Regions from separate parts of the Cellulosimicrobium sp. NPDC057127 genome, predicted to be linked through region 1. Evidence: predicted binding sites of a transcription regulator. Region 1 holds the regulator's gene; each other region holds the start of a gene.

The links. Region 1 encodes LexA, which represses DNA repair genes until DNA is damaged. Its sites were predicted from a motif close to TCGAACANNTGTTCGA; they were not measured.
Region 2: uvrA (excinuclease ABC subunit UvrA) is a predicted target of LexA. The motif match lies at 1,684-1,699, and genes of this name have one in related genera.
Region 3: ruvA (Holliday junction branch migration protein RuvA) is a predicted target of LexA. The motif match lies at 4,289-4,304, and genes of this name have one in related genera.

The regions. Positions count from the first base shown of each region.
Region 1 covers NZ_JBHUUP010000002.1:270,532-278,517, reverse strand. The annotation lists gene serA (phosphoglycerate dehydrogenase) at 1-585, shown strand, start outside; gene ACFTZA_RS03005 (pyridoxamine 5'-phosphate oxidase family protein) at 676-1,110, shown strand; gene ACFTZA_RS03000 (DUF5302 domain-containing protein) at 1,152-1,343, opposite strand; gene ACFTZA_RS02995 (aldo/keto reductase) at 1,489-2,532, shown strand; gene nrdR (transcriptional regulator NrdR) at 2,558-3,133, opposite strand; gene ACFTZA_RS02985 (LysM peptidoglycan-binding domain-containing protein) at 3,560-3,934, opposite strand; gene lexA (transcriptional repressor LexA) at 4,245-5,003, shown strand; gene ACFTZA_RS02975 (L-lactate dehydrogenase) at 5,005-6,024, opposite strand; gene ACFTZA_RS02970 (ATP-dependent DNA helicase) at 6,051-7,986, opposite strand, start outside.
Region 2 covers NZ_JBHUUP010000003.1:159,009-166,994, reverse strand. The annotation lists gene uvrA (excinuclease ABC subunit UvrA) at 1-1,654, opposite strand, end outside; gene ACFTZA_RS04230 (MBL fold metallo-hydrolase) at 1,771-2,478, shown strand; gene ACFTZA_RS04225 (YciI family protein) at 2,510-2,809, shown strand; gene ACFTZA_RS04220 (TerC family protein) at 2,819-3,841, opposite strand; gene ACFTZA_RS04215 (TerC family protein) at 3,838-4,863, opposite strand; gene ACFTZA_RS04210 (VOC family protein) at 5,134-5,430, opposite strand; gene uvrB (excinuclease ABC subunit UvrB) at 5,468-7,576, opposite strand; gene ACFTZA_RS04200 (choice-of-anchor A family protein) at 7,813-7,986, shown strand, end outside.
Region 3 covers NZ_JBHUUP010000011.1:73,907-81,892, reverse strand. The annotation lists gene pdxS (pyridoxal 5'-phosphate synthase lyase subunit PdxS) at 1-656, shown strand, start outside; gene ACFTZA_RS12290 (NUDIX hydrolase) at 682-1,248, shown strand; gene ACFTZA_RS12285 (hypothetical protein) at 1,306-1,959, opposite strand; gene pdxT (pyridoxal 5'-phosphate synthase glutaminase subunit PdxT) at 1,997-2,620, shown strand; gene ACFTZA_RS12275 (YebC/PmpR family DNA-binding transcriptional regulator) at 2,627-3,388, shown strand; gene ruvC (crossover junction endodeoxyribonuclease RuvC) at 3,596-4,168, shown strand; gene ruvA (Holliday junction branch migration protein RuvA) at 4,328-4,957, shown strand; gene ruvB (Holliday junction branch migration DNA helicase RuvB) at 4,960-6,033, shown strand; gene yajC (preprotein translocase subunit YajC) at 6,200-6,685, shown strand; gene secD (protein translocase subunit SecD) at 6,797-7,986, shown strand, end outside.

The sequences.
Region 1 (7,986 bases):
GGCAACGCGGGCATGTTCGGCGCCAAGCAGTTCGCCCGCATGCGCCCGGGCGCGATCTTCCTCAACCTCTCGCGCGGCTTCGTCGTCGACTACGACGCGCTGCGCGAGTCGATCCTCGCGGGTCACGTGGCGGGGGCGGCGGTCGACGTCTTCCCCGAGGAGCCCAAGCGCAAGGGCGACGCGTTCGACTCGGAGCTGCGCGGCCTGCCGAACGTCATCCTCACGCCGCACATCGGCGGCTCCACCGAGGAGGCGCAGGAGGCGATCGGGCAGTTCGTCTCGACGAAGCTCCGTGACTACCTGACGACGGGCTCGACGACGCTCAGCGTCAACGTGCCGAACCTCGCCCTCGAGCAGACGACCGGCATCACCCGCATCACGCACCTGCACCGCAACACGCCCGGCGTGCTCGCCGCCGTCAACGCCACGCTCGCGGAGCACGGCACGAACATCGAGGGCCAGCTGCTGGCCACGCGCGGCGACCTCGGGTACGTGGTGACCGACGTCGGCTCGCGCGTCGAGCCGGCCGTGGTGGAGGCGCTCGCCGCGATGGACCAGACGATCGCCCTGCGCGTCCTCGACTGATCCCGGGCTGGTCCTCGGCGGGGCGAAGGTCCTTCCCGCCGAGGTCCGACGCCCGCTCGCCGTCACGGCGCGCAGGCGTCAGCATGAGGTATGACCGGGTACTCGCAGGACGCCGCGACGGCGCTCGACGCGCAGGAGTGCTGGACGCTCGTCGCCGGGACGCGCGTCGCCCGGCTCGCGGTGAGCGTGGGCGGCGCCCCCGACATCTACCCCGTGACGGTGCGCGCCGTCGGCGACGTCCTCGGTTTCCGCACGGTGCCGGGCACGAAGCTGGCCTCCCTCGTGACGAACGCCCGCGTCGCGCTCGAGTGGGACGAGGTCACGCCGGACGCCGCGTGGAGCGTCGTCGTCCGCGGCACCGCCCGCCGTCTCGAGACCGCGCGCGAGGTCGCCGCCCTGGGGCCCCCGGACGGCGACGACGCCCTCGTCCCGTTCGTGGACGTGCCCACGGAGGAATGGGTACGCGTCGAGCCGCAGGACGTCAGCGGACGTCGGTTCCGACGCCGACCGGACGGGATGGCGTAGACGGGAGCGCCCAGGGCCCGTGCGGACCCTGGGCGAGGCCCTCAGCCGGACTTGCGGCGGAACGTGCGCTGGACGGGGCCGACCGTCTCCGAGCCGTGCACCGCTCCGGTGTTCTTCCCGCCGTCAGCGCTGCGGTGCCGGGCGGCGTTCTTGCGGTCCAGCGCCTCCCGGAACTTCGCGCGGGCCTCCTCGCTCGGGCCGGTCGGGGTGGGATGCTGCTCGTCGGACGCCATGGCGGTCTCCTCGGGTCGATGGTCGGTGGCGGCCCGTCGACGAGCCGTCCACCGCCCGCCCAGCGTGCCCCACCGGCCGTGCGCGGCGCCAGCGCAATTGCGCCGGGCCCCGTCCGGTGACACGGTCCTCGGGTAGCGTCGTGGAGTGACCGCACCGACGCCCCCGCCCGGCCCGGGGCTCCCGCACCGCCGCCTCGGCCGCAGCGGACTCAGGCTGCCCGTCGTGTCGCTCGGGCTGTGGCAGAACTTCGGCCACGCCGACCCCGTGGCGAACCAGCGCGAGATCGTGCTGCACGCCGTGGAACGCGGCGTCACGCACCTCGACCTCGCGAACAACTACGGCCCGCCGGGCGGCGCGGCCGAGGAGACGGTGGGACGCCTGCTCGCCCGCGAGCTGCGTCCGGTGCGGGACGAGCTCGTCGTGACCACCAAGGCCGGCTACCGCATGGGTCCCGGCCCGTACGGTGAGGGCGGGTCGCGCAAGTACCTGCTCTCCTCGCTCGACGCCTCGCTGCGCCGGCTCGGGCTCGACCACGTCGATGTCTTCTACAGCCACCGGTTCGACCCGTCGACGCCGATCGCCGAGACCGTCGGCGCGCTCGCCACCGCGGTGCGCTCCGGTCGCGCGCGCTACGCGGGCATCTCCTCCTACTCGGCCCGGCGCACGCTCGAGGCCCTCGCGGTCGCCGCGGACGTCGGTGTCGACCTCGTCGTGACGCAGGTCTCGTACTCGATGCTCAACCGCTGGATCGAGGAGCCCGACACGTCGGGGCGCAGCGTGCTCGACGTGGCGAGCGGCGCCGGCATGGGCGTGGTCGCCTTCTCACCGCTCGCCCAGGGCATGCTCACCGACCGGTACCTGCGGGGCACTCCGGACGGCTCGCGCGCCGCGCGCGGCGGCCCGCTGCGCCCGGAGTTCCTCTCGCCGGAGAACCTCGACCACGTGAGGCGCCTCGACGCGCTCGCTCGCGCCCACGGGCGTCCGCTCGCGCGCACGGCGATCGCCTGGGCGATGCGCGACCCGCGCGTCACGACCGTCCTCGTCGGCGCGCGCACGACCGCCCAGCTGGACGACAGCCTCGCGGCCCTCGACGACGCCCCGCTCTCCGCCGAGGAGGTCGCGGCCGTGGCGGCGATCCCGCCCGACACCGGCATCAACCTCTGGGCCTCGCGGTCGAGCGACCTCTGACCGCACGGCGCTGTCGCGCGGACCGTCAGCGCGTCGTGGCCGTCTCGCCCGCGGCGGTGTCGCTGCCTGCGGTCGTCCCGGCCCCGCTCGCCGGGGGCTCGCCCGCGTCGCCCGGGCCGCGGTCGGCGCCGGCTGCCCGCGCCTCGGCCCGCTCGGCCCGGTCCACGCGCAGCGACGTGATCGCGCTCTCGAAGTCCTCGAGCGAGTCGAACGCCTGGTAGACGCTCGCGAACCGCAGGTACGCGACCTCGTCGAGCTCTCGCAGCGGGCCGAGGATCGCGAGACCGATCTCGTACGCGTCGAGCTCGGCGCTGCCGCTGGCACGGATCGTCTCCTCGACGCGCTGCGCGAGCAGCGCGAGGTCGTCCTCGTTCACGGGACGGCCCTGGCACGCCTTGCGGACGCCGGTGACGATCTTCTCGCGGGAGAAGGGCTCGGTGACCCCGGAGCGCTTGACGACGGACAGGCTCGCCGTCTCGATGGTGGTGAACCGACGCTGGCACTGCGGGCACTGCCGGCGGCGGCGGATCGACGCACCGTCGTCGGACGTGCGCGAGTCGACGACGCGGGAGTCCGCGTGGCGGCAGAACGGGCAGTGCATGGCGGTCTCCTCGAGCAGGGGTCGCCGTACCGGCGCACGCGCGCGGCAGGGCGCGACGAACGTATGCCGTCGCGAGGCGACGGCGCAACACGCCGCGCGGCACGACGGGCGGCTCGTCGACGTCCTGCGGACGGGCGCACCCGCGGGCGCAGCAGAACGGGGGCGGCCGTTGCCGACCGCCCCCGTCGGGACGCCCCCGTCCCCATCTCGCGCGCGACTCGCCTCGCGCGCGGCGACGTGCTCAGGAGTCGCGATCTCGCGCGCCCTCCTCCCTCCTGCCCGGCCCCCCAGCCCGGCGTGTGAGGTAGCACTAACTTAGGGCTCCCTAAGGCAGAGCGCAAGCCCCGCGCGCGATCGACCGGGCGGACCACCCGACGTCGCCGCGCTGCGACGGGAGCCGGGTGCCGCCGCACGCAGGTGCGGCGGTCAGGGCTCGACCGGCAGCAGGAGACGCTGGCCCGTGACGAGGCCCGACGACGACAACCCGTTGAGCTCTGCGAGCCGCGCCACCACGTCACGCACGTCGTCCCCCGGGCCGGCGAGCTGCTGCGCGTGCCCCCAGAGGGTCTCCCCGGCCGTCACGACGTGAACGCGGACCTCGACCGGCTCGCCCGGCGCCCCGGCGACGGCGACGCCCGCGCGCACGGCGAGCAGCGCGACCGCGACGACGAGGAGCACCAGGACGAGCCGCCCCCGGCGGGTGAGGCGCAGCGTTGCCGCCCCGCCGCGCGGCGGCACGCCCGCGCGGCGAGACCCGTGGGCGGATGATGGGTAGGCCCACGTCGTGGTCGTGCTGGTCATCTCGATCTCCGTCCCGCCCCGCGGGGCCGGAGCGCCTTCCCCGGTCGCTCCGGCCCCGCACGGCACGTCGTCGACCTGGCGAGGTCGAACACCTGTACGTAGAACACCTGTACGAATGTCTACCACGATCCGCCGACACAGTCGAGTGCCTGTCGAACAGGTGTTTGATTCGCGCGGCTCTCTCCCCTAGCCTGGGACCAGGCCGCTTCGCCGGACATGTCCGTCCGGCGAGGGCGCCACGGACGGGACGGCCGCAGGTGCCCCGCCGACGGCGAGCAGCGCCGCCGGCGGGACGACGAGGGAGACGACGATGGCGGGACGAGGCAGGGACACGAGCGGCGGGCTCGCCGAGGTGCGGGAGCTGCCGGACGGCACCGCCGGCGAGGACGGCCTCACGCCGCGCCAGCGCCTGGTCCTCGAGACGATCCGCTCCTGCGTCGAGACGCGCGGCTACCCGCCGAGCATGCGAGAGATCGGCGAGGCCGTGGGTCTCACGAGCCCGTCCTCCGTCAAGCACCAGCTCACGACGCTCGAGCGCAAGGGCTTCCTGCGGCGCGATCCCCACCGCCCGCGCGCGATCGAGGTCGTGCACCCGGCCGCGGCGTCGGAGGACGCACCGCGGACGGCGCTGACGGCCGTGGACACGGTGGCCGCGCCCGCGCCCGCGGTCGCCGTGCACGACGAGGCCCACCCGACCCCGTCGTTCGTGCCCGTCGTGGGCCGCATCGCCGCCGGCGGTCCCATCCTCGCGGAGCAGGTCGTGGAGGACGTCTTCCCGCTGCCGCGCCAGCTCGTGGGCGACGGCGAGCTGTTCCTCCTGCGGGTCCAGGGCGACTCGATGGTCGACGCGGCGATCTGCGACGGCGACTGGGTGGTCGTCCGGCGGCAGAACGTGGCGGAGAACGGCGAGATCGTCGCCGCGATGATCGACGGCGAGGCCACGGTGAAGACGTTCAAGCGCGCCGACGGCCACGTCTGGCTGCTGCCGCACAACGCGTCCTACGAGCCCATCCTCGGCGACGAGGCACAGGTGCTCGGCCGGGTCGTGTCGGTGCTGCGCAGCCTCTGACTCAGAGCCCGAAGCGCCGCGCCGCCGCCCGCAGCGACTCGGCCGACGCCTGCAGGCCCGCGAGCTCGTCGGCGGCGAGCGGCACCTCCACCCGCTCGACGGCACCACGACGGTCGACCAGCGTCGGCAGGGACAGGCACACGTCGTCGATCCCGTGGTCGCCGTCGAGCAGCGTCGACACGGGCAGGATGCGGTGCTCGTCGCCGAGCACGGCCTCGATGATGCGCGTGCCCGCCAGCCCCACGGCGTAGTTGGTCGCGCCCTTGCCCTCGATGATCCGGTACGCGGACTGCACGACCTCGCGCGCGATCTCGTCGCGGACGTCCTCGGTCAGCGCGGGACGACCGCTCAGGCCGGACCAGTCCAGGAGCGGAACACCGCCGATGGTCGCGGAGCTCCACAGCGGGATCTCGCTGTCGCCGTGCTCGCCGGCGACGTAGGCGTGCACGTTCTGGACCGCGACGCCGCACTGCTGCGCGACGAGGAAGCGCAGTCGTGAGGAGTCGAGGACCGTCCCGCTGCCGAACAGCTGCTGCGGGGCCAGCCCGGAGATCTTGAGCGCCGCGTAGGTCACGATGTCGACGGGGTTGGTGACCATGACGTAGACGGCGTCCGGCGCGACCTCGACGAGGCCGGGGAGGATCGACCGCATGAGACCGATGGTCGTCCCGGCGAGATCGAGGCGCGTCTGCCCCGGCTTCTGCTTCGCGCCGGCGGTGACCACGACGACGTCCGCCCCCGCGCACACGGCGACGTCGTCGGACCCCTCGACACGCGCCATCGGCATGAACTGGATGCCGTGCTGCAGGTCCAGCACCTCGGCCTCGACCTTCGCGCGGTTCACGTCGAGCATCGCGACGGTCCGGGCCGCGCCGCGCATCAGTGCGGCGTAGGCGAGGGTCGACCCGACCGCGCCGGCGCCGACGATCGCGAGCTTCGTGGTGCGCGACCCGGGGGTCCCCGCACCGGCCCCGGCCGGGGTCGGGCGCGTGCCGTCGTGGTCCTGCGGTGCCGTGCTCATCCTGCCTCCGTCTCGTCGGTCCGGGGTCAGCCTAGGGCGACGAGACGGCGCAGCGCAGCGGTGGCGACGTCTCGGTCGGTCGTCTGCCAGAACTCCGGCATCGAGCGGGTGAGGAACGTGCCGTAGCGCGCCGTCGCGAGTCGCGGGTCGAGCACGGCCACCACGCCGCGGTCGCTCGTGGAGCGCACGAGCCGGCCGGCACCCTGCGCGAGCAGCAGCGCGGCGTGCGTCGCGGAGACCTGCATGAACCCGTTGCCCCCGGCCGCCTCGACCGCGCGCGCCCGCGCGGAGCGCACCGGGTCGTCCGGTCGCGGGAAGGGGATGCGGTCGATGAGCACGAGCTGGCACGACGGACCGGGGACGTCCACTCCCTGCCACAGGGAGAGGGTGCCGAACAGGCACGTCGCGGGATCCTCGGCGAACTGGCGCACGAGTGTGGGCAGCTGGTCGTCGCCCTGGCACAGCACGGGCACGTCGAGCCGCTCGCGCATCGCCTCGGCGGCCGCGACCGCGGCCCGTCGCGAGGAGAACAGGCCGAGAGTGCGCCCACCGGCCGCCTCGACGAGCGCGGCGATCTCGTCGAGCTGGTGCTCGGTCGCCGCCTCCCGGCCGGGCGTCGGCAGGTGCTTGGCGACGTACAGGATCCCCTGCCGGGCGTAGTCGAAGGGGCTGCCCACGTCCATCCCGCGCCACGGCGGGCTGTCGTCGTCGGTGCCCGGGCCGCCGAGGCCGAACGTGCGCGCGACGGCGTCGAACGTCCCGCCCAGCGCGAGCGTGGCCGAGGTGAAGACGCCCGTGCGCTCGGTCAGCAGGTGCGTGCGGATGAGACCGGAGACGCCGAGCGGCGCGGCGTGCAGCCGGCTCGCGCCCTCGCCGAAGCGGTCCGGCGACGACCACGCGCCCTCCCCCGGGCGCGAGCACCACAGCACGTCGTGCCCCGTGGGGTCGGCGGCCATGCGCTCGGCGACCTCGAACAGCTGGAGGACGGCCGACTGCGCCATCTTCAGCCCCGTGTCGGGCGTCGCGGGCTTCGTCGCGCCGGTCTCCGGCTTGAGCCGCGTGAGCACCTCGCGCGCAGCGTCGCGCACTGCGGCGACGGCCGTGCGCGCACCCTCGGGCAGCCCCTCGGGGAAGCGCTCGGCGGGGAGCGCACCGACGACGGTGCCGAACGCGGCCGAGGCCGCGTCGAGCGCCTCGGTCGTCACCCCACCGTGACGCCGGGCGAGCCGCGCGGCGCCCTCGATCGCCGGGACGGACAGGTCGACCGTCGCCGCGGCGGTCACGCGGTCGGCGAGCTCGTGGGCCTCGTCGACCACGAGCACGTCGTGCTCCGGCAGGACCCCGGGCGAGCCCATGGCGGCGATGCCCAGCATCGCGTGGTTCGTCACGACGACGTCGGCCTCGCGCGCCGACGCCCGGGCCCGTTCGGGGAAGCACTCCGCGAGCAGCGGGCAGCGCTGGCCGAGGCACTCGAGCGCCGTGACCGACACCTGGCGCCACGCCTTGTCGCTCACGCCGGGCACGAGGTCGTCCCGGTCCCCGGTGCCCGTCTCCTGCGCCCACTCGCGCAGACGCACCACCTGCTCCCCGAGGGATGCCGCGCCCGCATCCCCACGGGCCGGCGGATGGTCCGCGGCACCGGCCGACTCCCCCGGCAGGTCGAACAGCGTCGGCTCATCGGACGGGTAGCCGCCCGCGATCTTGTGCAGGCACAGGTAGTTGTGCCACCCCTTGAGCAGCGCGATCGTCGCCGGCCGGGGCAGCTCGTCCCCGACGGCCTCCGCGACGAGGGGCAGGTCGCGCGTGATCACCTGGCGCTGGAGCGCGAGGGTCGCCGTCGACACGACGACGCGCTCGTCCGTGGCGACCGCGTGCCGCACGGCGGGCACGAGGTAGCCGAGCGACTTGCCGGTGCCGGTGCCCGCCTGGACCACGAGGTGCTCGCCCTCGTGGATCGACCCG
Region 2 (7,986 bases), on a different contig from region 1:
CGTGCTCGACGACGATGAGCGTGTTGCCGAGGTCGCGCAGCCGGGTCAGCGTGTCGATGAGGCGGCGGTTGTCGCGCTGGTGCAGGCCGATGCTCGGCTCGTCGAGGACGTACAGCACCCCGACCAGCCCGGAGCCGATCTGCGTCGCGAGCCGGATGCGCTGCGCCTCACCGCCGGACAGCGTCGCGGCGGGGCGCTCCAGCGAGAGGTAGTCGAGGCCGACGTCGAGCAGGAACCCGAGGCGCGCGTCGATCTCCTTGAGCACCTCGGCCGCGATGGCCCGCTCCCGCTGACCGAGCTCGAGCGACCCGAGGAACTCGGCGGCCTCGCGCAGCGGCAGGCGGCACACGTCCCAGATCGACCGGTCGCCCACCTTGACGGCGAGCACCTCGGGCTTGAGCCGCGCACCCTTGCACACGGGGCACGGCACCTCGCGCATGAAGGCCTCGTACTTCTCCTTCGACCACTCGGACTCGGTCTCGGAGTGCCGCCGCTCGAGGAACGTCATGACGCCCTCGAACCCCGTCGAGTACTGCCGCTCGCGCCCCCAGCGGTTCTTGTACCGCACGTGCACCTGGTGGTTCTGGCCGTGCAGCACGGCCTTCTTCGCCCGCTCGGGCAGCGCCCGCCACGGCGTGTCCATGGAGAAACCGAGGTCGTCCGCGAGCGCCGTGAGCACGCGCTCGAAGTACTCCGACGAGACCTGCGCCCACGGCGCGACGGCGCCCTCGCGCAGCGACTTCTCGTCATCCGGGATGACGAGGTCCGGGTCGACCTCGAGGCGGAAGCCGATGCCGGTGCACTCCGGGCACGCGCCGTACGGCGCGTTGAAGGAGAACGTGCGCGGCTCGATCTCGTCGAGCGCGAGCTCGTGGTCGTTCGGGCAGGCCCGCTTCTCGGAGAAGCGGCGCTCGCGCGCCGGGTCGTCCGCGTCGGCGTCCACGAGCTCGACGACGACCAGTCCCCCGGCGAGCCCGAGCGCCGTCTCCACCGAGTCCGTGAGCCGGCGCTGCACGCCCTCGCGCGCGACCAGCCGGTCGATGACGACCTCGATGTCGTGCTTGAGCTTCTTCTCCAGGACCGGCGGGTCCGTGAGGGTGCGCACCTCGCCGTCGACGCGGGCGCGCGCGAATCCCTTGGCCTGGAGCTCCTTGAACAGCTCGGAGTACTCGCCCTTGCGGCCGCGCACCACGGGTGCGAGAACCTGGTAGCGCGTGCCCTCGGGCAGCTCGAGGAGGCGGTCGACGATCTGCTGCGGGGTCTGCGCCGTCACACGCTCGCCGCACACCGGGCAGTGCTGGGTGCCGGCCCGGGAGAACAGCAGGCGCAGGTAGTCGTAGACCTCGGTGATGGTGCCGACGGTCGAGCGCGGGTTGCGGTTCGTGGACTTCTGGTCGATCGAGACGGCCGGCGACAGGCCCTCGATGAAGTCGACGTCGGGCTTGTCCATCTGCCCGAGGAACTGGCGCGCGTACGCGGACAGCGACTCCACGTAGCGCCGCTGGCCCTCCGCGAAGATCGTGTCGAACGCCAGGGACGACTTGCCCGACCCCGACAGGCCGGTGAAGACGATGAGCTGGTCGCGCGGGAGGTCGAGCTCGACGTCGCGCAGGTTGTGCTCGCGGGCACCGGAGATGACGAGGCGATTGCTCACCGAAGAATCGTACGTCCGGCCACCGACGCTCGCACACGTGTTCGACGCCCCTCCCCCGTTCCCTCACGTCCCGGGGCGGCCTCGTCCACATCCGGCGCCTGGGGCACACTGGCGCCATGACGTACACGGGGGAGGTCGTCGTCGGCGGGCCGGCGCACGTGCGCGTCCTCGACGCCCTGGAGATCCGCAAGCTCGCGGTCGGGCCGATGGCCAACGACGCCTACCTGCTCACGTGCCGCCGTACCGGCGACCGGCTGCTCGTGGACGCCGCGGCCGAGGCCGGGCGCCTCCTCGAGCTCGTGAGGTCCGGCAGTCCCGAGGGCGCACTCGTGACCGTCGTCACCACGCACCGGCACGCCGACCACGTCGGCGCGCTCGCCGAGGTCGTCTCGGCGACCGGCGCCGCGGTCGCCGTCGGTGCGGACGACGCCGCGGCGGTGACGTCGGCCACCGGCGTGCGCGTCGACCGTGCGCTCGTCCACGGCGACACCCTCGCCGTCGGCGACGTCCGGTTGGAGGTCGTGGCGCTGCGCGGTCACACGGCCGGCTCGGTCGCCCTCGCCTACCGCGAGCCTGACCGTGTCGACGAGCCGGGGGCGAACCCGGGGCGCGTCCACCTGTTCACGGGCGACTCGCTCTTCCCGGGTGGCCTCGGCAGCACCGACCACGACGCCGCGCGGTTCGCGAGCCTTCTCGACGACGTGACCGAGCGGGTCTTCGCGCGGTTCGACGACGACACCCGGGTCTACCCGGGCCACGGCGCCGACACGACCCTGGGGGCCGAACGACCGCACCTGCCCGCCTGGCGCGCCCGGCGCTGGTGACCGGTCGCCGTCGGCCTGCTTGGATGGCGTCATGCCGTTCCACGCCGTGACCTATGTGTACGCCGACCGTCCCGCCGATCTCGACGCGCTGCGACCCGAGCACCGTGCGTTCCTGCGCGCCCTGCACGAGGACGGGACGCTGCGCGCGTCCGGCCCGCTGCCTGCCACGGCCGACGCGCGGGCGGGGGCGCTCCTGGTCCTCGAGGCCGCGTCGCCCGACGACGTCGGCCGCGTGCTCGACGCCGACCCGTTCGTCCGTGCCGGCCTCGTGGCCGAGCGGACGGTGCGTCCCTGGTCGCCCGTGATCGGCGACTGGGCCGACCGCGCCTGAGCGCCCGGTTCAGCCCTCGTCGCGCGTGCCGGCCGTGACGACGTCCGCGCCCTCCGCGGCCCGCAGGGCGCGCGTCTGCAGGAGGCTCGCCACCGTCGTCACGGCCAGCGCCCCGACGATCACGACGAGCGAGAGCCAGATCGGCACCGTGGGCACGGCCTCGACGTGCTGGCCGCCGTTGATGAACGGCACCGTGTTCTCGTGCAGCGCTTCGAGGACGAGCTTGACGCCGATGAAGCCGAGGATCACCGCGAGACCGATCGGCAGGTAGACCAGCCGTTCGAGCAGGCCGCCGAGCAGGAAGTACAGCTGGCGCAGGCCCATGAGCGCGAAGACGTTGGTCGTGAACACGATGAACGGGTCCTGCGTGAGGCCGAAGATCGCCGGGATCGAGTCGAACGCGAAGAGCAGGTCCGTGCTGCCGATCGCGAGGAACACGACGACGAGCGGCGTGAAGACCCGGCGGCCGTCCTCCACGGTGCGCACCCGACCGGCGTCGTACCGCGTGCCGATGGGCAGGACCCGGCGCAGGAGGCGGACGGCGCGGTTCTCCCGGTACTCCTCGGGCTCGTCGCCACCGACGACGAGCTTGACCGCGGTGTACACGAGGAACGCGCCGAACAGGTAGAACACCCACACGAACTGCTCGAGCACCGCGGCGCCGGCGAGGATGAAGGCGCCGCGGAGGACGAGCGCCACGATGATGCCCACCATGAGCACCCGCTGCTGCTGCGCCCGCGGCACGGCGAACCGCGCCATGATGAGGACGAACACGAAGAGGTTGTCCACCGAGAGGCTGTACTCGGTGAGCCAGCCCGCGTAGAACTCGCCCGCGGGCGCGCCGCCGCCGACCGCCGCCACGATCGCCCCGAAGACGAGCGCGAGCGCGACGTAGAAGCCGACCCACAGCGCGCTCTCGCGCACCGAGGGGACGTGGGGCCGCCGCCCGACGACGAACAGGTCGACGAGCAGCAGCACCCCCAGCGCCGTGAGCGACGCCCACTCGAACCAGAGCGGCAGCTCGTGGGTCACTCGGCGCGTTCCGGGCTCGGGTGCTCGCGCTGGTCCTCGGTCGCGACGAGGGCGCGGCGCCGGCGGTCCGCGACGAGGCTCGCGACGGTGGTGATGGTGAGCACGACCACGATGAAGCTCAGCGAGACGGGCGTCGAGATCTCCGGGATGGCCGTCACGTGCTCGCCCCCGTTGATGAACGGGACGGTGTTCTCGTGCAGCGCGTGGATGACCAGCTTGACGCCGATGAACCCGAGGATCGCCGCGAGGCCGTAGTTGAGGTACACGAGCCGGTCGAGGAGGCCGTCGATGAGGAAGTAGAGCTGGCGCAGGCCGAGCAGCGAGAACGCGTTCGCGGTGAACACGAGGTACGTCTCCTGCGTGAGGCCGAAGATCGCGGGGATCGAGTCGACCGCGAACAGCAGGTCCGCGCTGCCGATCGCCACCATGACGATGAGCATCGGCGTGATGAACCGGCGGCCGTCGATCTTCGTGGTGAGCTTGTCCTCGACGTACGTCTCGGTCGTCGGGAACAGGCGGCGCGTCAGGCGCAGCACGCCGTTCTCGTGGAACTCCTCGTCGTGGGAGGTGCCGGCGCGGGCCTGAGAGATCGCGGTCCAGATGAGGAACGCGCCGAAGATGTAGAACACCCAGGCCCAGTTCTCGATGATCGCGGCGCCCAGGAAGATGAAGATCGTGCGCAGGATCAGCGCCACGGTGATGCCGATGAGCAGCACCTTCTGCTGGTAGTCCCGCGGCACGCGGAAGCTCGTCATGATGAGGACGAAGACGAAGAGGTTGTCGACCGAGAGGCTCTTCTCGGTGATGTACCCGGCGAAGTACTCCCCGCCGTACGTGCCTCCCCACACCGCCCACACGACGCCGCCGAACAGGACGGCGATGGCGACGTAGGCGATCGACCAGCGTGTCGCCTCGCGCAGGCTCGGCGCGTGCGGGGTGCGCACGTGCCCGACGTAGTCCACCGCGAGCATCGCGACGATGGCGGCGACGGTGATGGCCCAGACCCAGATGGGGACGTCCATGCAGAGACCTCCGGTACGTAGGTGTGTTCGGGTACCGAAGGTCTCTTCCGCCACGCACCGCCACGCGCACCCGCACGGGACGCGGGCTGGTGGTTGCGGGACCGGTGACACCGGACCGACGACTGCGCCGGCCGTGATGACGACGTCACCGCGGAGGAATACTCCCCTTCAACGAGGTGCCAGCATAGGCCATGCGTCGCCCGCCCGCGGCGCGTGGTCGGCACGGTGGAGCCTCGACCTCGCCGTCGCGCCGGGCGCCGCACACCCCGTTCACTGGAGGCAGAACTCGTTGCCCTCGGGGTCGAGCATGACGATCGAGTACTCGCCGTCCTCCTCGACCTCACGCTGGACGGTGCCACCGCACGACACCAGGTGACGCGCGTGCCCACGGATGCGCGCGGCCCGCTCGTGCGCGTCAGCGGATCCCGCGCCGACGTCGACGTCGAGGTGGACGCGGTTCTTCGCGGTCTTGCGCTCGGGCACCCGCTGGAACCAGAGGCGCGGACCGACACCGTCCGGATCCACGAGCGCGTAGTGGTCGCCGAACCGCTCCGGAGGCAGACACACCCGTCGCCACGACCGTCTCACCGTCTGCCGACGCCGGTCACGCCGTCGCCGCGTGCATCTGCCGCAGCTCCTTCTTGAGCCCGCCGATCTCGTCGCGCAGCCGCGCCGCGAGCTCGAACTGCAGCTCCGCCGCGGCCGCGTGCATCTGGTCGCTCAGCTCCTGGATCAGGTCCGCGAGGTCGCTCGCCGCCGCACCCGCCAGCCGGCTGCCCGTGGCCGCACCCTCCTTGGGCCCGCCGGGGACCGGAGCCTTGCCCTTCGGGCCCTTGCCGGACTGCCGGTAGCCGCCCGCGAGGAGCTCGGCCGTGTCGATGTCCTCCCGTGCCAGCATGTCCGTGACGTCGGAGATCCGCTTGCGCAGCGGCGTCGGGTCCACACCGCGCTCGCGGTTGTACGCGATCTGCTTCTCGCGGCGGCGCTCCGTCTCCTCGATCGCCTCCTTCATCGCGGGCGTCATCTTGTCGGCGTACATGTGGACCTGGCCGGACACGTTGCGCGCCGCGCGGCCGATCGTCTGGATGAGCGACCTGGGCGAGCGCAGGAAGCCCTCCTTGTCGGCGTCGAGGATCGCCACGAGCGAGACCTCCGGCAGGTCGAGGCCCTCGCGCAGGAGGTTGATGCCGACGAGCACGTCGTACTGGCCCAGGCGCAGCTCGCGCAGCAGCTCCACGCGCCGCAGCGTGTCGACCTCGGAGTGCAGGTAGCGCACCCGGACGTCCTTCTCGAGCAGGTAGTCCGTGAGGTCCTCGGCCATCTTCTTCGTCAGCGTGGTGACGAGCACCCGCTCGTCCCGTTCGACGCGCTCGCGGATCTCGTGGAGCAGGTCGTCGATCTGCCCGGTGGTCGGCTTGACCACGACCTCCGGGTCCACCAGGCCGGTGGGTCGGATGATCTGCTCGACCACGCCGTCGGACATCGACAGCTCGTAGGACCCCGGCGTCGCCGAGAGGTACACGGTCTGCCCGATGCGCTCGACGAACTCCTCCCAGCGCAGCGGACGGTTGTCCATCGCGCTCGGGAGCCGGAAGCCGTGGTCGACGAGGCTGCGCTTGCGCGACATGTCGCCCTCGAACATCGCGCCGATCTGCGGCACGGTGACGTGCGACTCGTCGATAACGAGCAGGAAGTCCTCGGGGAAGTAGTCGAGCAGCGTGTTCGGCGCGGTGCCCGACGCGCGGCCGTCGATGTGGCGCGAGTAGTTCTCGATGCCGGAGCACGTGCCGATCTGGCGCATCATCTCGATGTCGTACGTGGTCCGCATGCGCAGCCGCTGCGCCTCCAGCAGCTTGTTCTGCGCCTCGAGCTCGGCGAGCCGCTCCGCGAGCTCCGACTCGATGGACGTGATCGCCCGCTCCATGCGCTCCGGGCCGGCGACGTAGTGCGTCGCCGGGAACAGGTGCACGTACTGCTCCGACCGCACGACGTCGCCCGTGAGCGGGTGCAGCGTCTGGATCGCCTCGATCTCGTCGCCGAAGAACTCGATGCGGATCGCGAGCTCCTCGTAGACCGGGATGATCTCGACCGTGTCGCCGCGGACGCGGAACGTGCCGCGCGTGAAGGCCATGTCGTTGCGCGAGTACTGCATGGTGACGAACTGCCGCAGCAGGTCGTCGCGCTCGACCTGCATGCCGACGTCGAGCCGCACCATGCGGTCGACGTACTCCTGCGGGGTGCCCAGGCCGTAGATGCACGACACGGAGGCGACGACGACCACGTCGCGACGCGTGAGCAGCGAGCTCGTGGCCGAGTGCCGCAGCCGCTCGACCTCGTCGTTGATCGACGAGTCCTTCTCGATGTAGGTGTCCGTCTGCGCGATGTACGCCTCGGGCTGGTAGTAGTCGTAGTACGAGACGAAGTACTCGACGGCGTTGTTCGGCAGCAGCTCGCGGAACTCGGTGGCGAGCTGCGCGGCGAGGGTCTTGTTCGGCGCCATGACGAGCGTCGGCCGCTGGAGCTGCTCGATGGTCCACGCCGTCGTCGCGGACTTGCCCGTGCCCGTCGCGCCGAGCAGCACGACGTCCTTCTCCCCCGCCCGCACGCGGCGCGTCAGGTCCGCGATCGCCGTCGGCTGGTCGCCGGAGGGCTGGAACTCGGAGATCACCTCGAACGGCGCCGCGGCGCGCTGCAGGTCGGTCACAGGACGCATGCGACCACGGTACGACCCGGCACCCACACGCGCGCCGCGGAGGACGCCGCGGGCGCCGGGCACGTCAGACGCCGCACGGTGCAGTTGGACGGTCGTCCAAGATCACCCGCCCCTGCGCTGTACGCCGGCCCGGCGAGCGCCTAACGTCGTCGTGCGGCGCGACGCGCCGCGGCCGAGGGGGCGGCCGACGCAGGCGGTGGACGACCACCGTCGTCCCGGCCGTACTGGAGCCCTGCATGCCTCGTGCCCGCGCACGCCGTCGCGCGCACCGCCTCGCCGCCTCCCTGCCCGTCGTCCTGCCCGTCGTCGCGGGCGCGCTCGTCGCGTCGGGTCTCGCCGTGACGGCGCTCGGCGCGTCCGCGACCGCCGCGCCCCTGCGTGCGGACGGCACGGTCATCTGCACCGCCGGC
Region 3 (7,986 bases), on a different contig from region 1:
CGGTGATGGCGAAGGCGCGCATCGGCCACTTCGTCGAGGCGCAGGTGCTGCAGTCCCTCGGCGTCGACTACGTCGACGAGTCCGAGGTGCTCACGCCCGCGGACTACGCGAACCACATCGACAAGTGGCAGTTCACGGTGCCGTTCGTGTGCGGGGCGACGAACCTCGGCGAGGCCCTGCGTCGCATCACCGAGGGCGCGGCGATGATCCGCTCCAAGGGCGAGGCGGGCACAGGCGACGTCTCGAACGCCACGACGCACATGCGCACGATCCGCGCCGAGATCCGCCGGCTCACCTCGCTGCCCGAGGACGAGCTGTTCGTCGCGGCGAAGGAGCTGCAGGCGCCGTACGAGCTCGTCCGGGAGGTGGCGGCCACCGGCACGCTCCCCGTCGTGATGTTCACGGCCGGCGGCATCGCGACGCCCGCCGACGCCGCGATGATGATGCAGCTCGGCGCCGAGGGCGTGTTCGTGGGCTCGGGCATCTTCAAGTCGGGCAACCCGGCGCAGCGCGCGTCCGCGATCGTCAAGGCCACCACGTTCTACGACGACCCCGACGTCATCGCGAAGGTGTCGCGCGGCCTCGGCGAGGCCATGGTCGGCATCAACGTCGACGACATCCCGGTGCCGCACCGGCTGGCCGAGCGCGGCTGGTGATCCCCTCGCGCGCGGACGTCCTGCGGTGACGCACGACGGTGCAGCGCCGTCGTCCCTGGGCCCCGACTGGGTGCTCGGGGACGACGGCCTGTACTTCCGGCGCGGCGCGCGCGTCCTGCTGCTCGACGACGCCGACCGCCTGCTGCTCGTACGCGGCCACGACGTCGACCAGCCCCAGCGGTCGTGGTGGTTCACGGTCGGCGGCGGGATCGACGACGGCGAGAGCGACGCCGACGCAGCGCTGCGCGAGGTGCGCGAGGAGACGGGGATCGCGCTCGACCCCGACGCGCTCGTCGGCCCCGTCCTGACCCGCAGCGCGATCTTCGACTTCTACCGGCAGCACTGCCGCCAGGACGAGGTGTTCTACGTCGCGCGGCTGCGCGGTGCCGTCCTCGCCGGGCACCAGCTCAGCCGCGACGGCTGGACCGACGTCGAGGTCGACGTCGTCGACGAGCTGCGGTGGTGGTCGCTCGACGACCTCGCGCAGGTCGACATCGAGGTGTTCCCCGAAGGCCTGGCCGACCTGGTGCGGCCCCTGCTGGGCGGCTGGGACGGCGTCACCCGGCACCTCGGGCTCGCGCACGAGCACTGACAGCGGGAGCGCCGCGCCGGCGCCGTCGGGGCGGGTGCAGCGCCCGGAGGGTGCCGCTCAGCGCCGCGCGGCCACGCGCCAGACGATCCCGCCCGCGAGCAGACCGGCGCCCACCACACCGCCGCCGACCGCGACGACCGCCGCGGCCACGGTCCCCCCGACGGTCGCGAAGAACTCTCCGAACCGCCAGCCCTCGGTGACGACGAACGCCGACGTGCCCGGCGCGGACGCGACGGAGACGGTGCACGTCGCGTCGGTGGCCGCGGTGAACTCGGCGACCGTCTCCGCCGTCGCCCCGCCTGCCGACGAGGAACCCGACACGGACGGCGCGGACACCGTCGGCACGCCCGACCCCCCGCAGTCGACCGCGACCTCCCGCGGACCGAGCGACCCGCCGTCCACCGCCCACACCGCGTACGTCGTACCGCCCGACACGGCGAGCTCCGCCGCGCCCGGGACCGGTCCGGACGCGAGCGCGGCCGACCCGGGACCGCCCGCGGCGTCGACCACCCCGACCGGGACGGCGCGCACGAACAGCACCACGGCGAGCACCCCCGCCACGAGAGCCGCCACGAGCAGGGCGGCACCGGTGACGACCAGCGCCGTCGCACCCCGCGCGGCGCGGCGCGGCCCCGTGGGCGGGGGCGGGACCCGCGCGCCGGGCGGGGAACCGTACGGAGGGACGGGCTGCGGGGGCGGGGCGAACGTCACGTCGGCGAGGCTACCGGCCGACGTATCATCACCCCTCGTGACGATCACGATCGGTGTCCTCGCCCTCCAGGGCGACGTGCGCGAGCACCTCGCCGCGCTCGAGGCCGCCGGAGCGCGCGCCGTGACGGTGCGACGTCCGGAGGAGCTCGCGCGCGTCGACGGGATCGTGCTGCCCGGCGGCGAGTCGACGACGATCGACAAGCTGCTGAGGATCTTCGACCTCGCCGAGCCGCTGCGCGCACGCATCGACGCCGGGCTGCCCGTCTACGGCTCGTGCGCCGGGATGATCCTCCTCGCGGACCGCATCCTCGCCGGCACGGCCGACCAGCGCACCGTCGGCGGCCTCGACGTGACGGTGCGGCGCAACGCGTTCGGCCGCCAGGTGGACTCGTTCGAGACCGACCTGCCGTTCGCCGGCCTGCCCGGTGACGACCCGTCGCTGCACGCCGTGTTCATCCGCGCGCCCTGGGTGGAGGACGTCGGGGAGGGCGTCGAGGTGCTCGCGCGGATCCCCGACGCGAGCACCCCCGGCATCCCGGAGGCCGCCGCCGGTAGGATCGTCGCAGTCCAGCAGGGATCGCTGCTCGCCACCTCGTTCCACCCGGAGATCTCCGGGGACACGCGCGTGCACGAGCTGTTCGTCGAGATCGCGAAGGGGTAAGTACGCATGTCCGGGCACTCCAAGTGGGCCACGACCAAGCACAAGAAGGCGGCGATCGACGCCAAGCGTGGCAAGCTCTTCGCGAAGCTGATCAAGAACATCGAGGTCGCCGCGCGCACCGGCGGGGGCGATCCCGCCGGCAACCCCACGCTCTTCGACGCCGTCCAGAAGGCGAAGAAGTCGTCGGTCCCGAACGACAACATCGACCGCGCCGTCAAGCGCGGCTCCGGCGAGGGCGCCGACGCCGTCGACTACCAGACGATCATGTACGAGGGCTACGGGACCAACGGCATCGCCGTGCTCGTCGAGTGCCTCACCGACAACAAGAACCGTGCCGCCGCCGAGGTCCGCACCGCGTTCTCCCGCAACGGTGGCAGCCTCGCCGACCCGGGCTCCGTGTCGTACCTGTTCTCCCGCAAGGGACTCGTCGTCGTGCCCAAGGCCGACGGCGTCACGGAGGACGACGTCATGCTCGCCGCGCTCGACGCCGGGGCCGAGGAGGTCTCCGACCAGGGCGAGGTCATCGAGGTGCTGTGCGAGGCGAGCGACCTCGTCGCCGTGCGCACCGCCATCCAGGACGCCGGCATCGAGTACGACTCCGCCGACTCCGTGTGGCACCCGTCCATGCAGGTCGAGGTCGACGCCGACGGTGCGCGCAAGATCCTGCGGCTCATCGACGCGCTCGAGGACAGCGACGACGTGCAGAACGTCTACGCGAACTTCGACGCGTCGGACGAGGTGATGGCGGAGCTCGAGAACGACGACTGACTTGTCGTCGCCGTCGGCCGCCGGGGGTCGGGTCACCGGCGGCCCGGGACGGATCGTGCGCGCGGTCTACCATCCGCGCCGCTCGTCCCTCGCGCCGCTCCCGCCAGGCCCGTCCACGACCGCGCGCATCCCGCCCCGCCCCGCCCGCGACGCCTCGCCACCGCGTGGCGGGCGTCGCGTGTCGTCGGCTCGTGAAAGGGTGAGCGTGTGCGCGTGCTCGGAGTGGACCCTGGTCTGACGCGGTGCGGGGTGGGGGTCGTGGACTCTCGGCCCGGGCGGAGGGCCGAGCTCGTGGCCGTCGGGGTGCTGCGGTCCGACCCGGAGCTGAGCGTGGACCTGCGGCTGCTGCGGATCGCCGAGCGGCTCGACGCGTGGCTCGACGAGCACGTGCCCGACGTCGTCGCCGTCGAGCGCGTGTTCGCCCAGCACAACGTGGGGACCGTCATGGGGACGGCGCAGGTCGCCGGCCTCGCGATGCTCGGCGCCGCGCGCCGCGGGGTCCCCGTCGCGATGCACACGCCCTCCGAGGTGAAGGCGGCCGTCACCGGGAGCGGACGCGCGGGCAAGGAGCAGGTGCAGCGCATGGTCGCCGGGATCCTCGGTCTGGGCGAGCTGCCCAAGCCCGCCGACGCCGCCGACGCCCTCGCGCTCGCCATCTGCCACCTGTGGCGCCCGGCCGGAGCGCTCCAGGGCGGCGAGCGGCACGAGCTCACCCCCGCGCAGCGCGCCTGGGCGGCCGCCGAGCGCACGGCACGCACGCGGACGCGCGCACCGCGGTAGGTCAGGACCACCCGCCGTCACGCCGTCGCGGAGCGTCGTGGACGAGCGTCGCGTCGGCCCGGCGCGACGAGGGTGTCGGTCGTCCGCGGCGTCCGGGGCCGTTGCTAGAGTGGCGCCGCGTCGTACGGGTGTTCGACGCCGATCTGAGAAGGAGCCTGCGTGATCGCCTCGCTGAGCGGGACCGTGTCGAGCGTCCGCCTCGACCGGGCGGTGCTCGAGGTCGGGGGAGTGGGGTACCTCGTGCACGCCACCCCCGCGACGCTCGCCACGCTGCGCGTGGGCGAGAGCGCCCGGCTCGCGACGAGCCTCGTCGTGCGCGAGGACTCCTTCACGCTCTACGGCTTCGCCGACGACGACGAGCGCGCGGTCTTCGAGACAGTCCAGACGGTCAGCGGCGTCGGGCCGCGCCTCGCGCTCGCGATGCTCGCGGTGCACACGCCCGACGCCCTGCGCCGGGCGGTCGCCGGCCCCGACATCCCCGCGCTGGTGCGGGTGCCGGGGATCGGCAACAAGGGTGCCCAGCGCATCGCGCTCGAGCTCGGCGACAAGCTCGGGGCGCCCACGGGCACGGACCCCGCCACCGGCGCGGCCCCGGCCGCGTCGCCGCAGGCGGAGGACCGGCGGGACCAGGTCGTCGAGGCGCTCGTCGGCCTCGGCTGGAACGTCAAGGCCGCCGACGACGCAGTTGCGACCGTGCTCGCGCAGGCCGGCGTCGACGTCGTCGAGGCCGCGGACGTCGCGGGGGCGCTGCGCGCGGCGCTGCGCGTGCTCGGCGGGCAGCGGGGCTGACGATGGCGAACTTCGACGGCGTGGGACTCGGCGACCCGGGCGAGGACGGCTTCACGTCCGAGCGGGTGGTCGCCGCCGGTGCCGACGACCTCGAGCGCGCCGCCGAGGCCGCGCTGCGTCCGCGCCGTCTGGAGGAGTTCGTCGGGCAGCGCGTCGTGCGCGACCAGCTCTCCCTCGTCCTCCAGGCGGCCCTCGCCCGCGGCGCCGCGCCCGACCACGTCCTGCTCTCCGGGCCTCCGGGGCTCGGCAAGACGACCCTCGCCATGATCATCGCCGCCGAGCTCGGCACGTCGCTGCGCGTGACCTCCGGGCCGGCGATCCAGCACGCGGGCGACCTCGCCGCCGTCCTGTCCTCGCTCGAGGAGGGCGAGGTGCTGTTCATCGACGAGATCCACCGCCTCGCCCGGCCCGCCGAGGAGCTGCTGTACGTGGCGATGGAGGACTTCCGCGTGGACGTCGTCGTCGGCAAGGGCGCGGGCGCCAGCGCGATCCCGCTGACCCTGCCGCCGTTCACCGCCGTCGGGGCGACGACGCGCGCCGGGCTGCTGCCCGCTCCGCTGCGCGACCGCTTCGGGTTCACCGGTCACCTCGACTTCTACTCGGGCGACGAGCTAGAGAGGGTGCTGACGCGCTCGGCCGGGCTCCTCGGCGTCGCGCTCGCCCCGGACGCCGCGCACGAGATCGCCGGACGCTCGCGCGGCACGCCGCGCATCGCCAACCGACTCCTGCGCCGCGTGCGCGACTGGGCGCAGGTGCGCGGCGACGGCACGCTCGACCTGCGCGCGGCGCGCGCGGCCCTCGAGGTCTACGAGGTGGACCCGATCGGGCTCGACCGCCTCGACCGCGCCGTCCTCACGGCGTTGTGCACCCGGTTCAACGGCGGGCCGGTCGGCCTCACGACCCTCGCCGTCACGGTCGGCGAGGAGGCGGAGACGGTCGAGACGGTCGCCGAGCCGTACCTCGTGCGGGAAGGACTCGTGGGTCGCACGCCCCGGGGCCGGGTCGCGACACCCGCCGCCTGGGCCCACCTCGGCCTCACGCCGCCGCGCGAGGGCGGGACGCTCTTCGACGCCTGAGCGACGGTCCGCATCGTGACCGCGGTCACAGGCCGTGAGGGCGAGGGCCTAGACTGGTCGGGATCGGCGCGGGGAACTCCACGGACGGACGGCTCGTTGGTGAACCGTGCGCGCGCGCCTAGACTGCCGCGCAGACCCCGACGAACAGGACACGTGAGACCCCGTCATGGATATCAGCTTCATCCTCATCCTCGCCCTCGCGGCCGGTGCGATGTTCCTCATGACCAGCCGCACCCGGAAGCAGCAGCGTGAGGCCCAGAACTTCCGGGCGAACCTCGCCCCGGGCCAGGAGGTCATGACGGGCTCCGGCCTCTTCGGGACCATCGTCGACGTCGACGAGGAGAACGACATCATCACCGTCGAGTCGACCCCGGGCAGCCGCACCCGCTGGCTGCGGGCCGCGATCGCCAAGCGCGTCGACGAGCCGGTCGAGGAGAGCGCCGTGGAGGGCGACGAGCCGGGCACCGAGGAAGCCCCGGCGACGGGTACCGCGACCGGTGCGACCGCCGCGTACGGCACGGCCGAGGGCACCACCCCTGCGTCGTCGGCGCGCGGCACCGACGACCTCGTGGTCCCGGACGACCTGTCGGGTCTCGACGAGGGATCCGAGAAGGACCGGGACCGTCGCGACGAGGGCACCGACAGCAAGTGACCATCCGCCGGTCGCCACGGCGACCGGTCTGACGCGGTGGGCCCGCGGGCCCACCGCACGCGCACGAGAAGAGACGGACAGTTGGCCACCAGCAGCACACGAGCGAGGCCCGTGCGGTCCCTCGTCATCCTGGGCGTCCTCGTGATCGCCCTCTTCGGCAGCCTCTTCGCGGGGACGAAGCTCGACCCGCAGACGGAGGAGGACCCGGGCGGGGCCAGCCTCACGCCAGGGCTCGCGCTCGACCTCGAGGGCGGCACGCAGATCGTCCTGCAGCCGAGCACCTCGGACGACTCCGAGATCACCGGTGAGACGATCACCCAGGCGATCCGCGTCATCCGCCAGCGCATCGACGCGCAGGGCGTGTCCGAGGCGGAGATCACGAGCCAGGGCGGGCAGAACATCGTCGTCGGCATCCCGGGCGAGCCGAGCCAGGAGACGATCGACCTCGTCAGCCAGTCCGCGCAGATGCGGTTCCGGCCCGTCCTCGCCGTCGCGGCGCCCACGGCGACCTCGACCGAGGACGCCGCCGCAGAGGACCCCGCCGCCGAGGGCGAGGCGCCGGAGGCCACGGAGTCGGCCGAGTCCCCCGCGGAGGGCACCGCCGAGACCCCGGCGGACGGCACGGAGGCGCCGGCCGACGGGACCGAGACCCCCACCGACGCGCCGACCGACGACGCGACGCCGGAGGAGACCGCCCGGCCGGAGAACCCGAGCGACCTGTCGCAGATCACCCCCGAGCTCCAGGCGGAGTTCGACGCGCTCGACTGCACGGTGCCCGAGAACCTCGTGGGCGGGGACAGCGGCCCGACCGACAGCGCGTTCGTCGCGTGCTCCGCCGACGGTCTCGCCAAGTACATCCTCGGCCCGGTCGAGGTCGAGGGCACCGAGATCGCGAACGCGAGCTCCGGCCTGGGCGTCAGCCAGACCGGCGCCGTGACGAACGAGTGGGTCGTCAACCTCGAGTTCGACGGCGAGGGGACCGACCAGTTCCGCGACGTCACGACGCGCCTGACGTCGCTGCCGTCGCCGCAGAACCAGTTCGCCATGGTGCTCGACGGGCTCGTCATCTCCGCGCCCGTCTCACAGGTCCCGATCCCCAACGGGCAGGCGGAGATCTCCGGCAACTTCACGCGCGACAGCGCGGCGACGCTCGCGAACCAGCTCAACTTCGGCTCGCTGCCGCTGACGTTCGAGGTGCAGAGCCAGGAGCAGATCTCGGCGACGCTCGGCTCCGAGCAGCTGCAGAAGGGTCTGCTCGCGGGCGCGATCGGCATGCTGCTCGTGGTGATCTACTCGCTCGT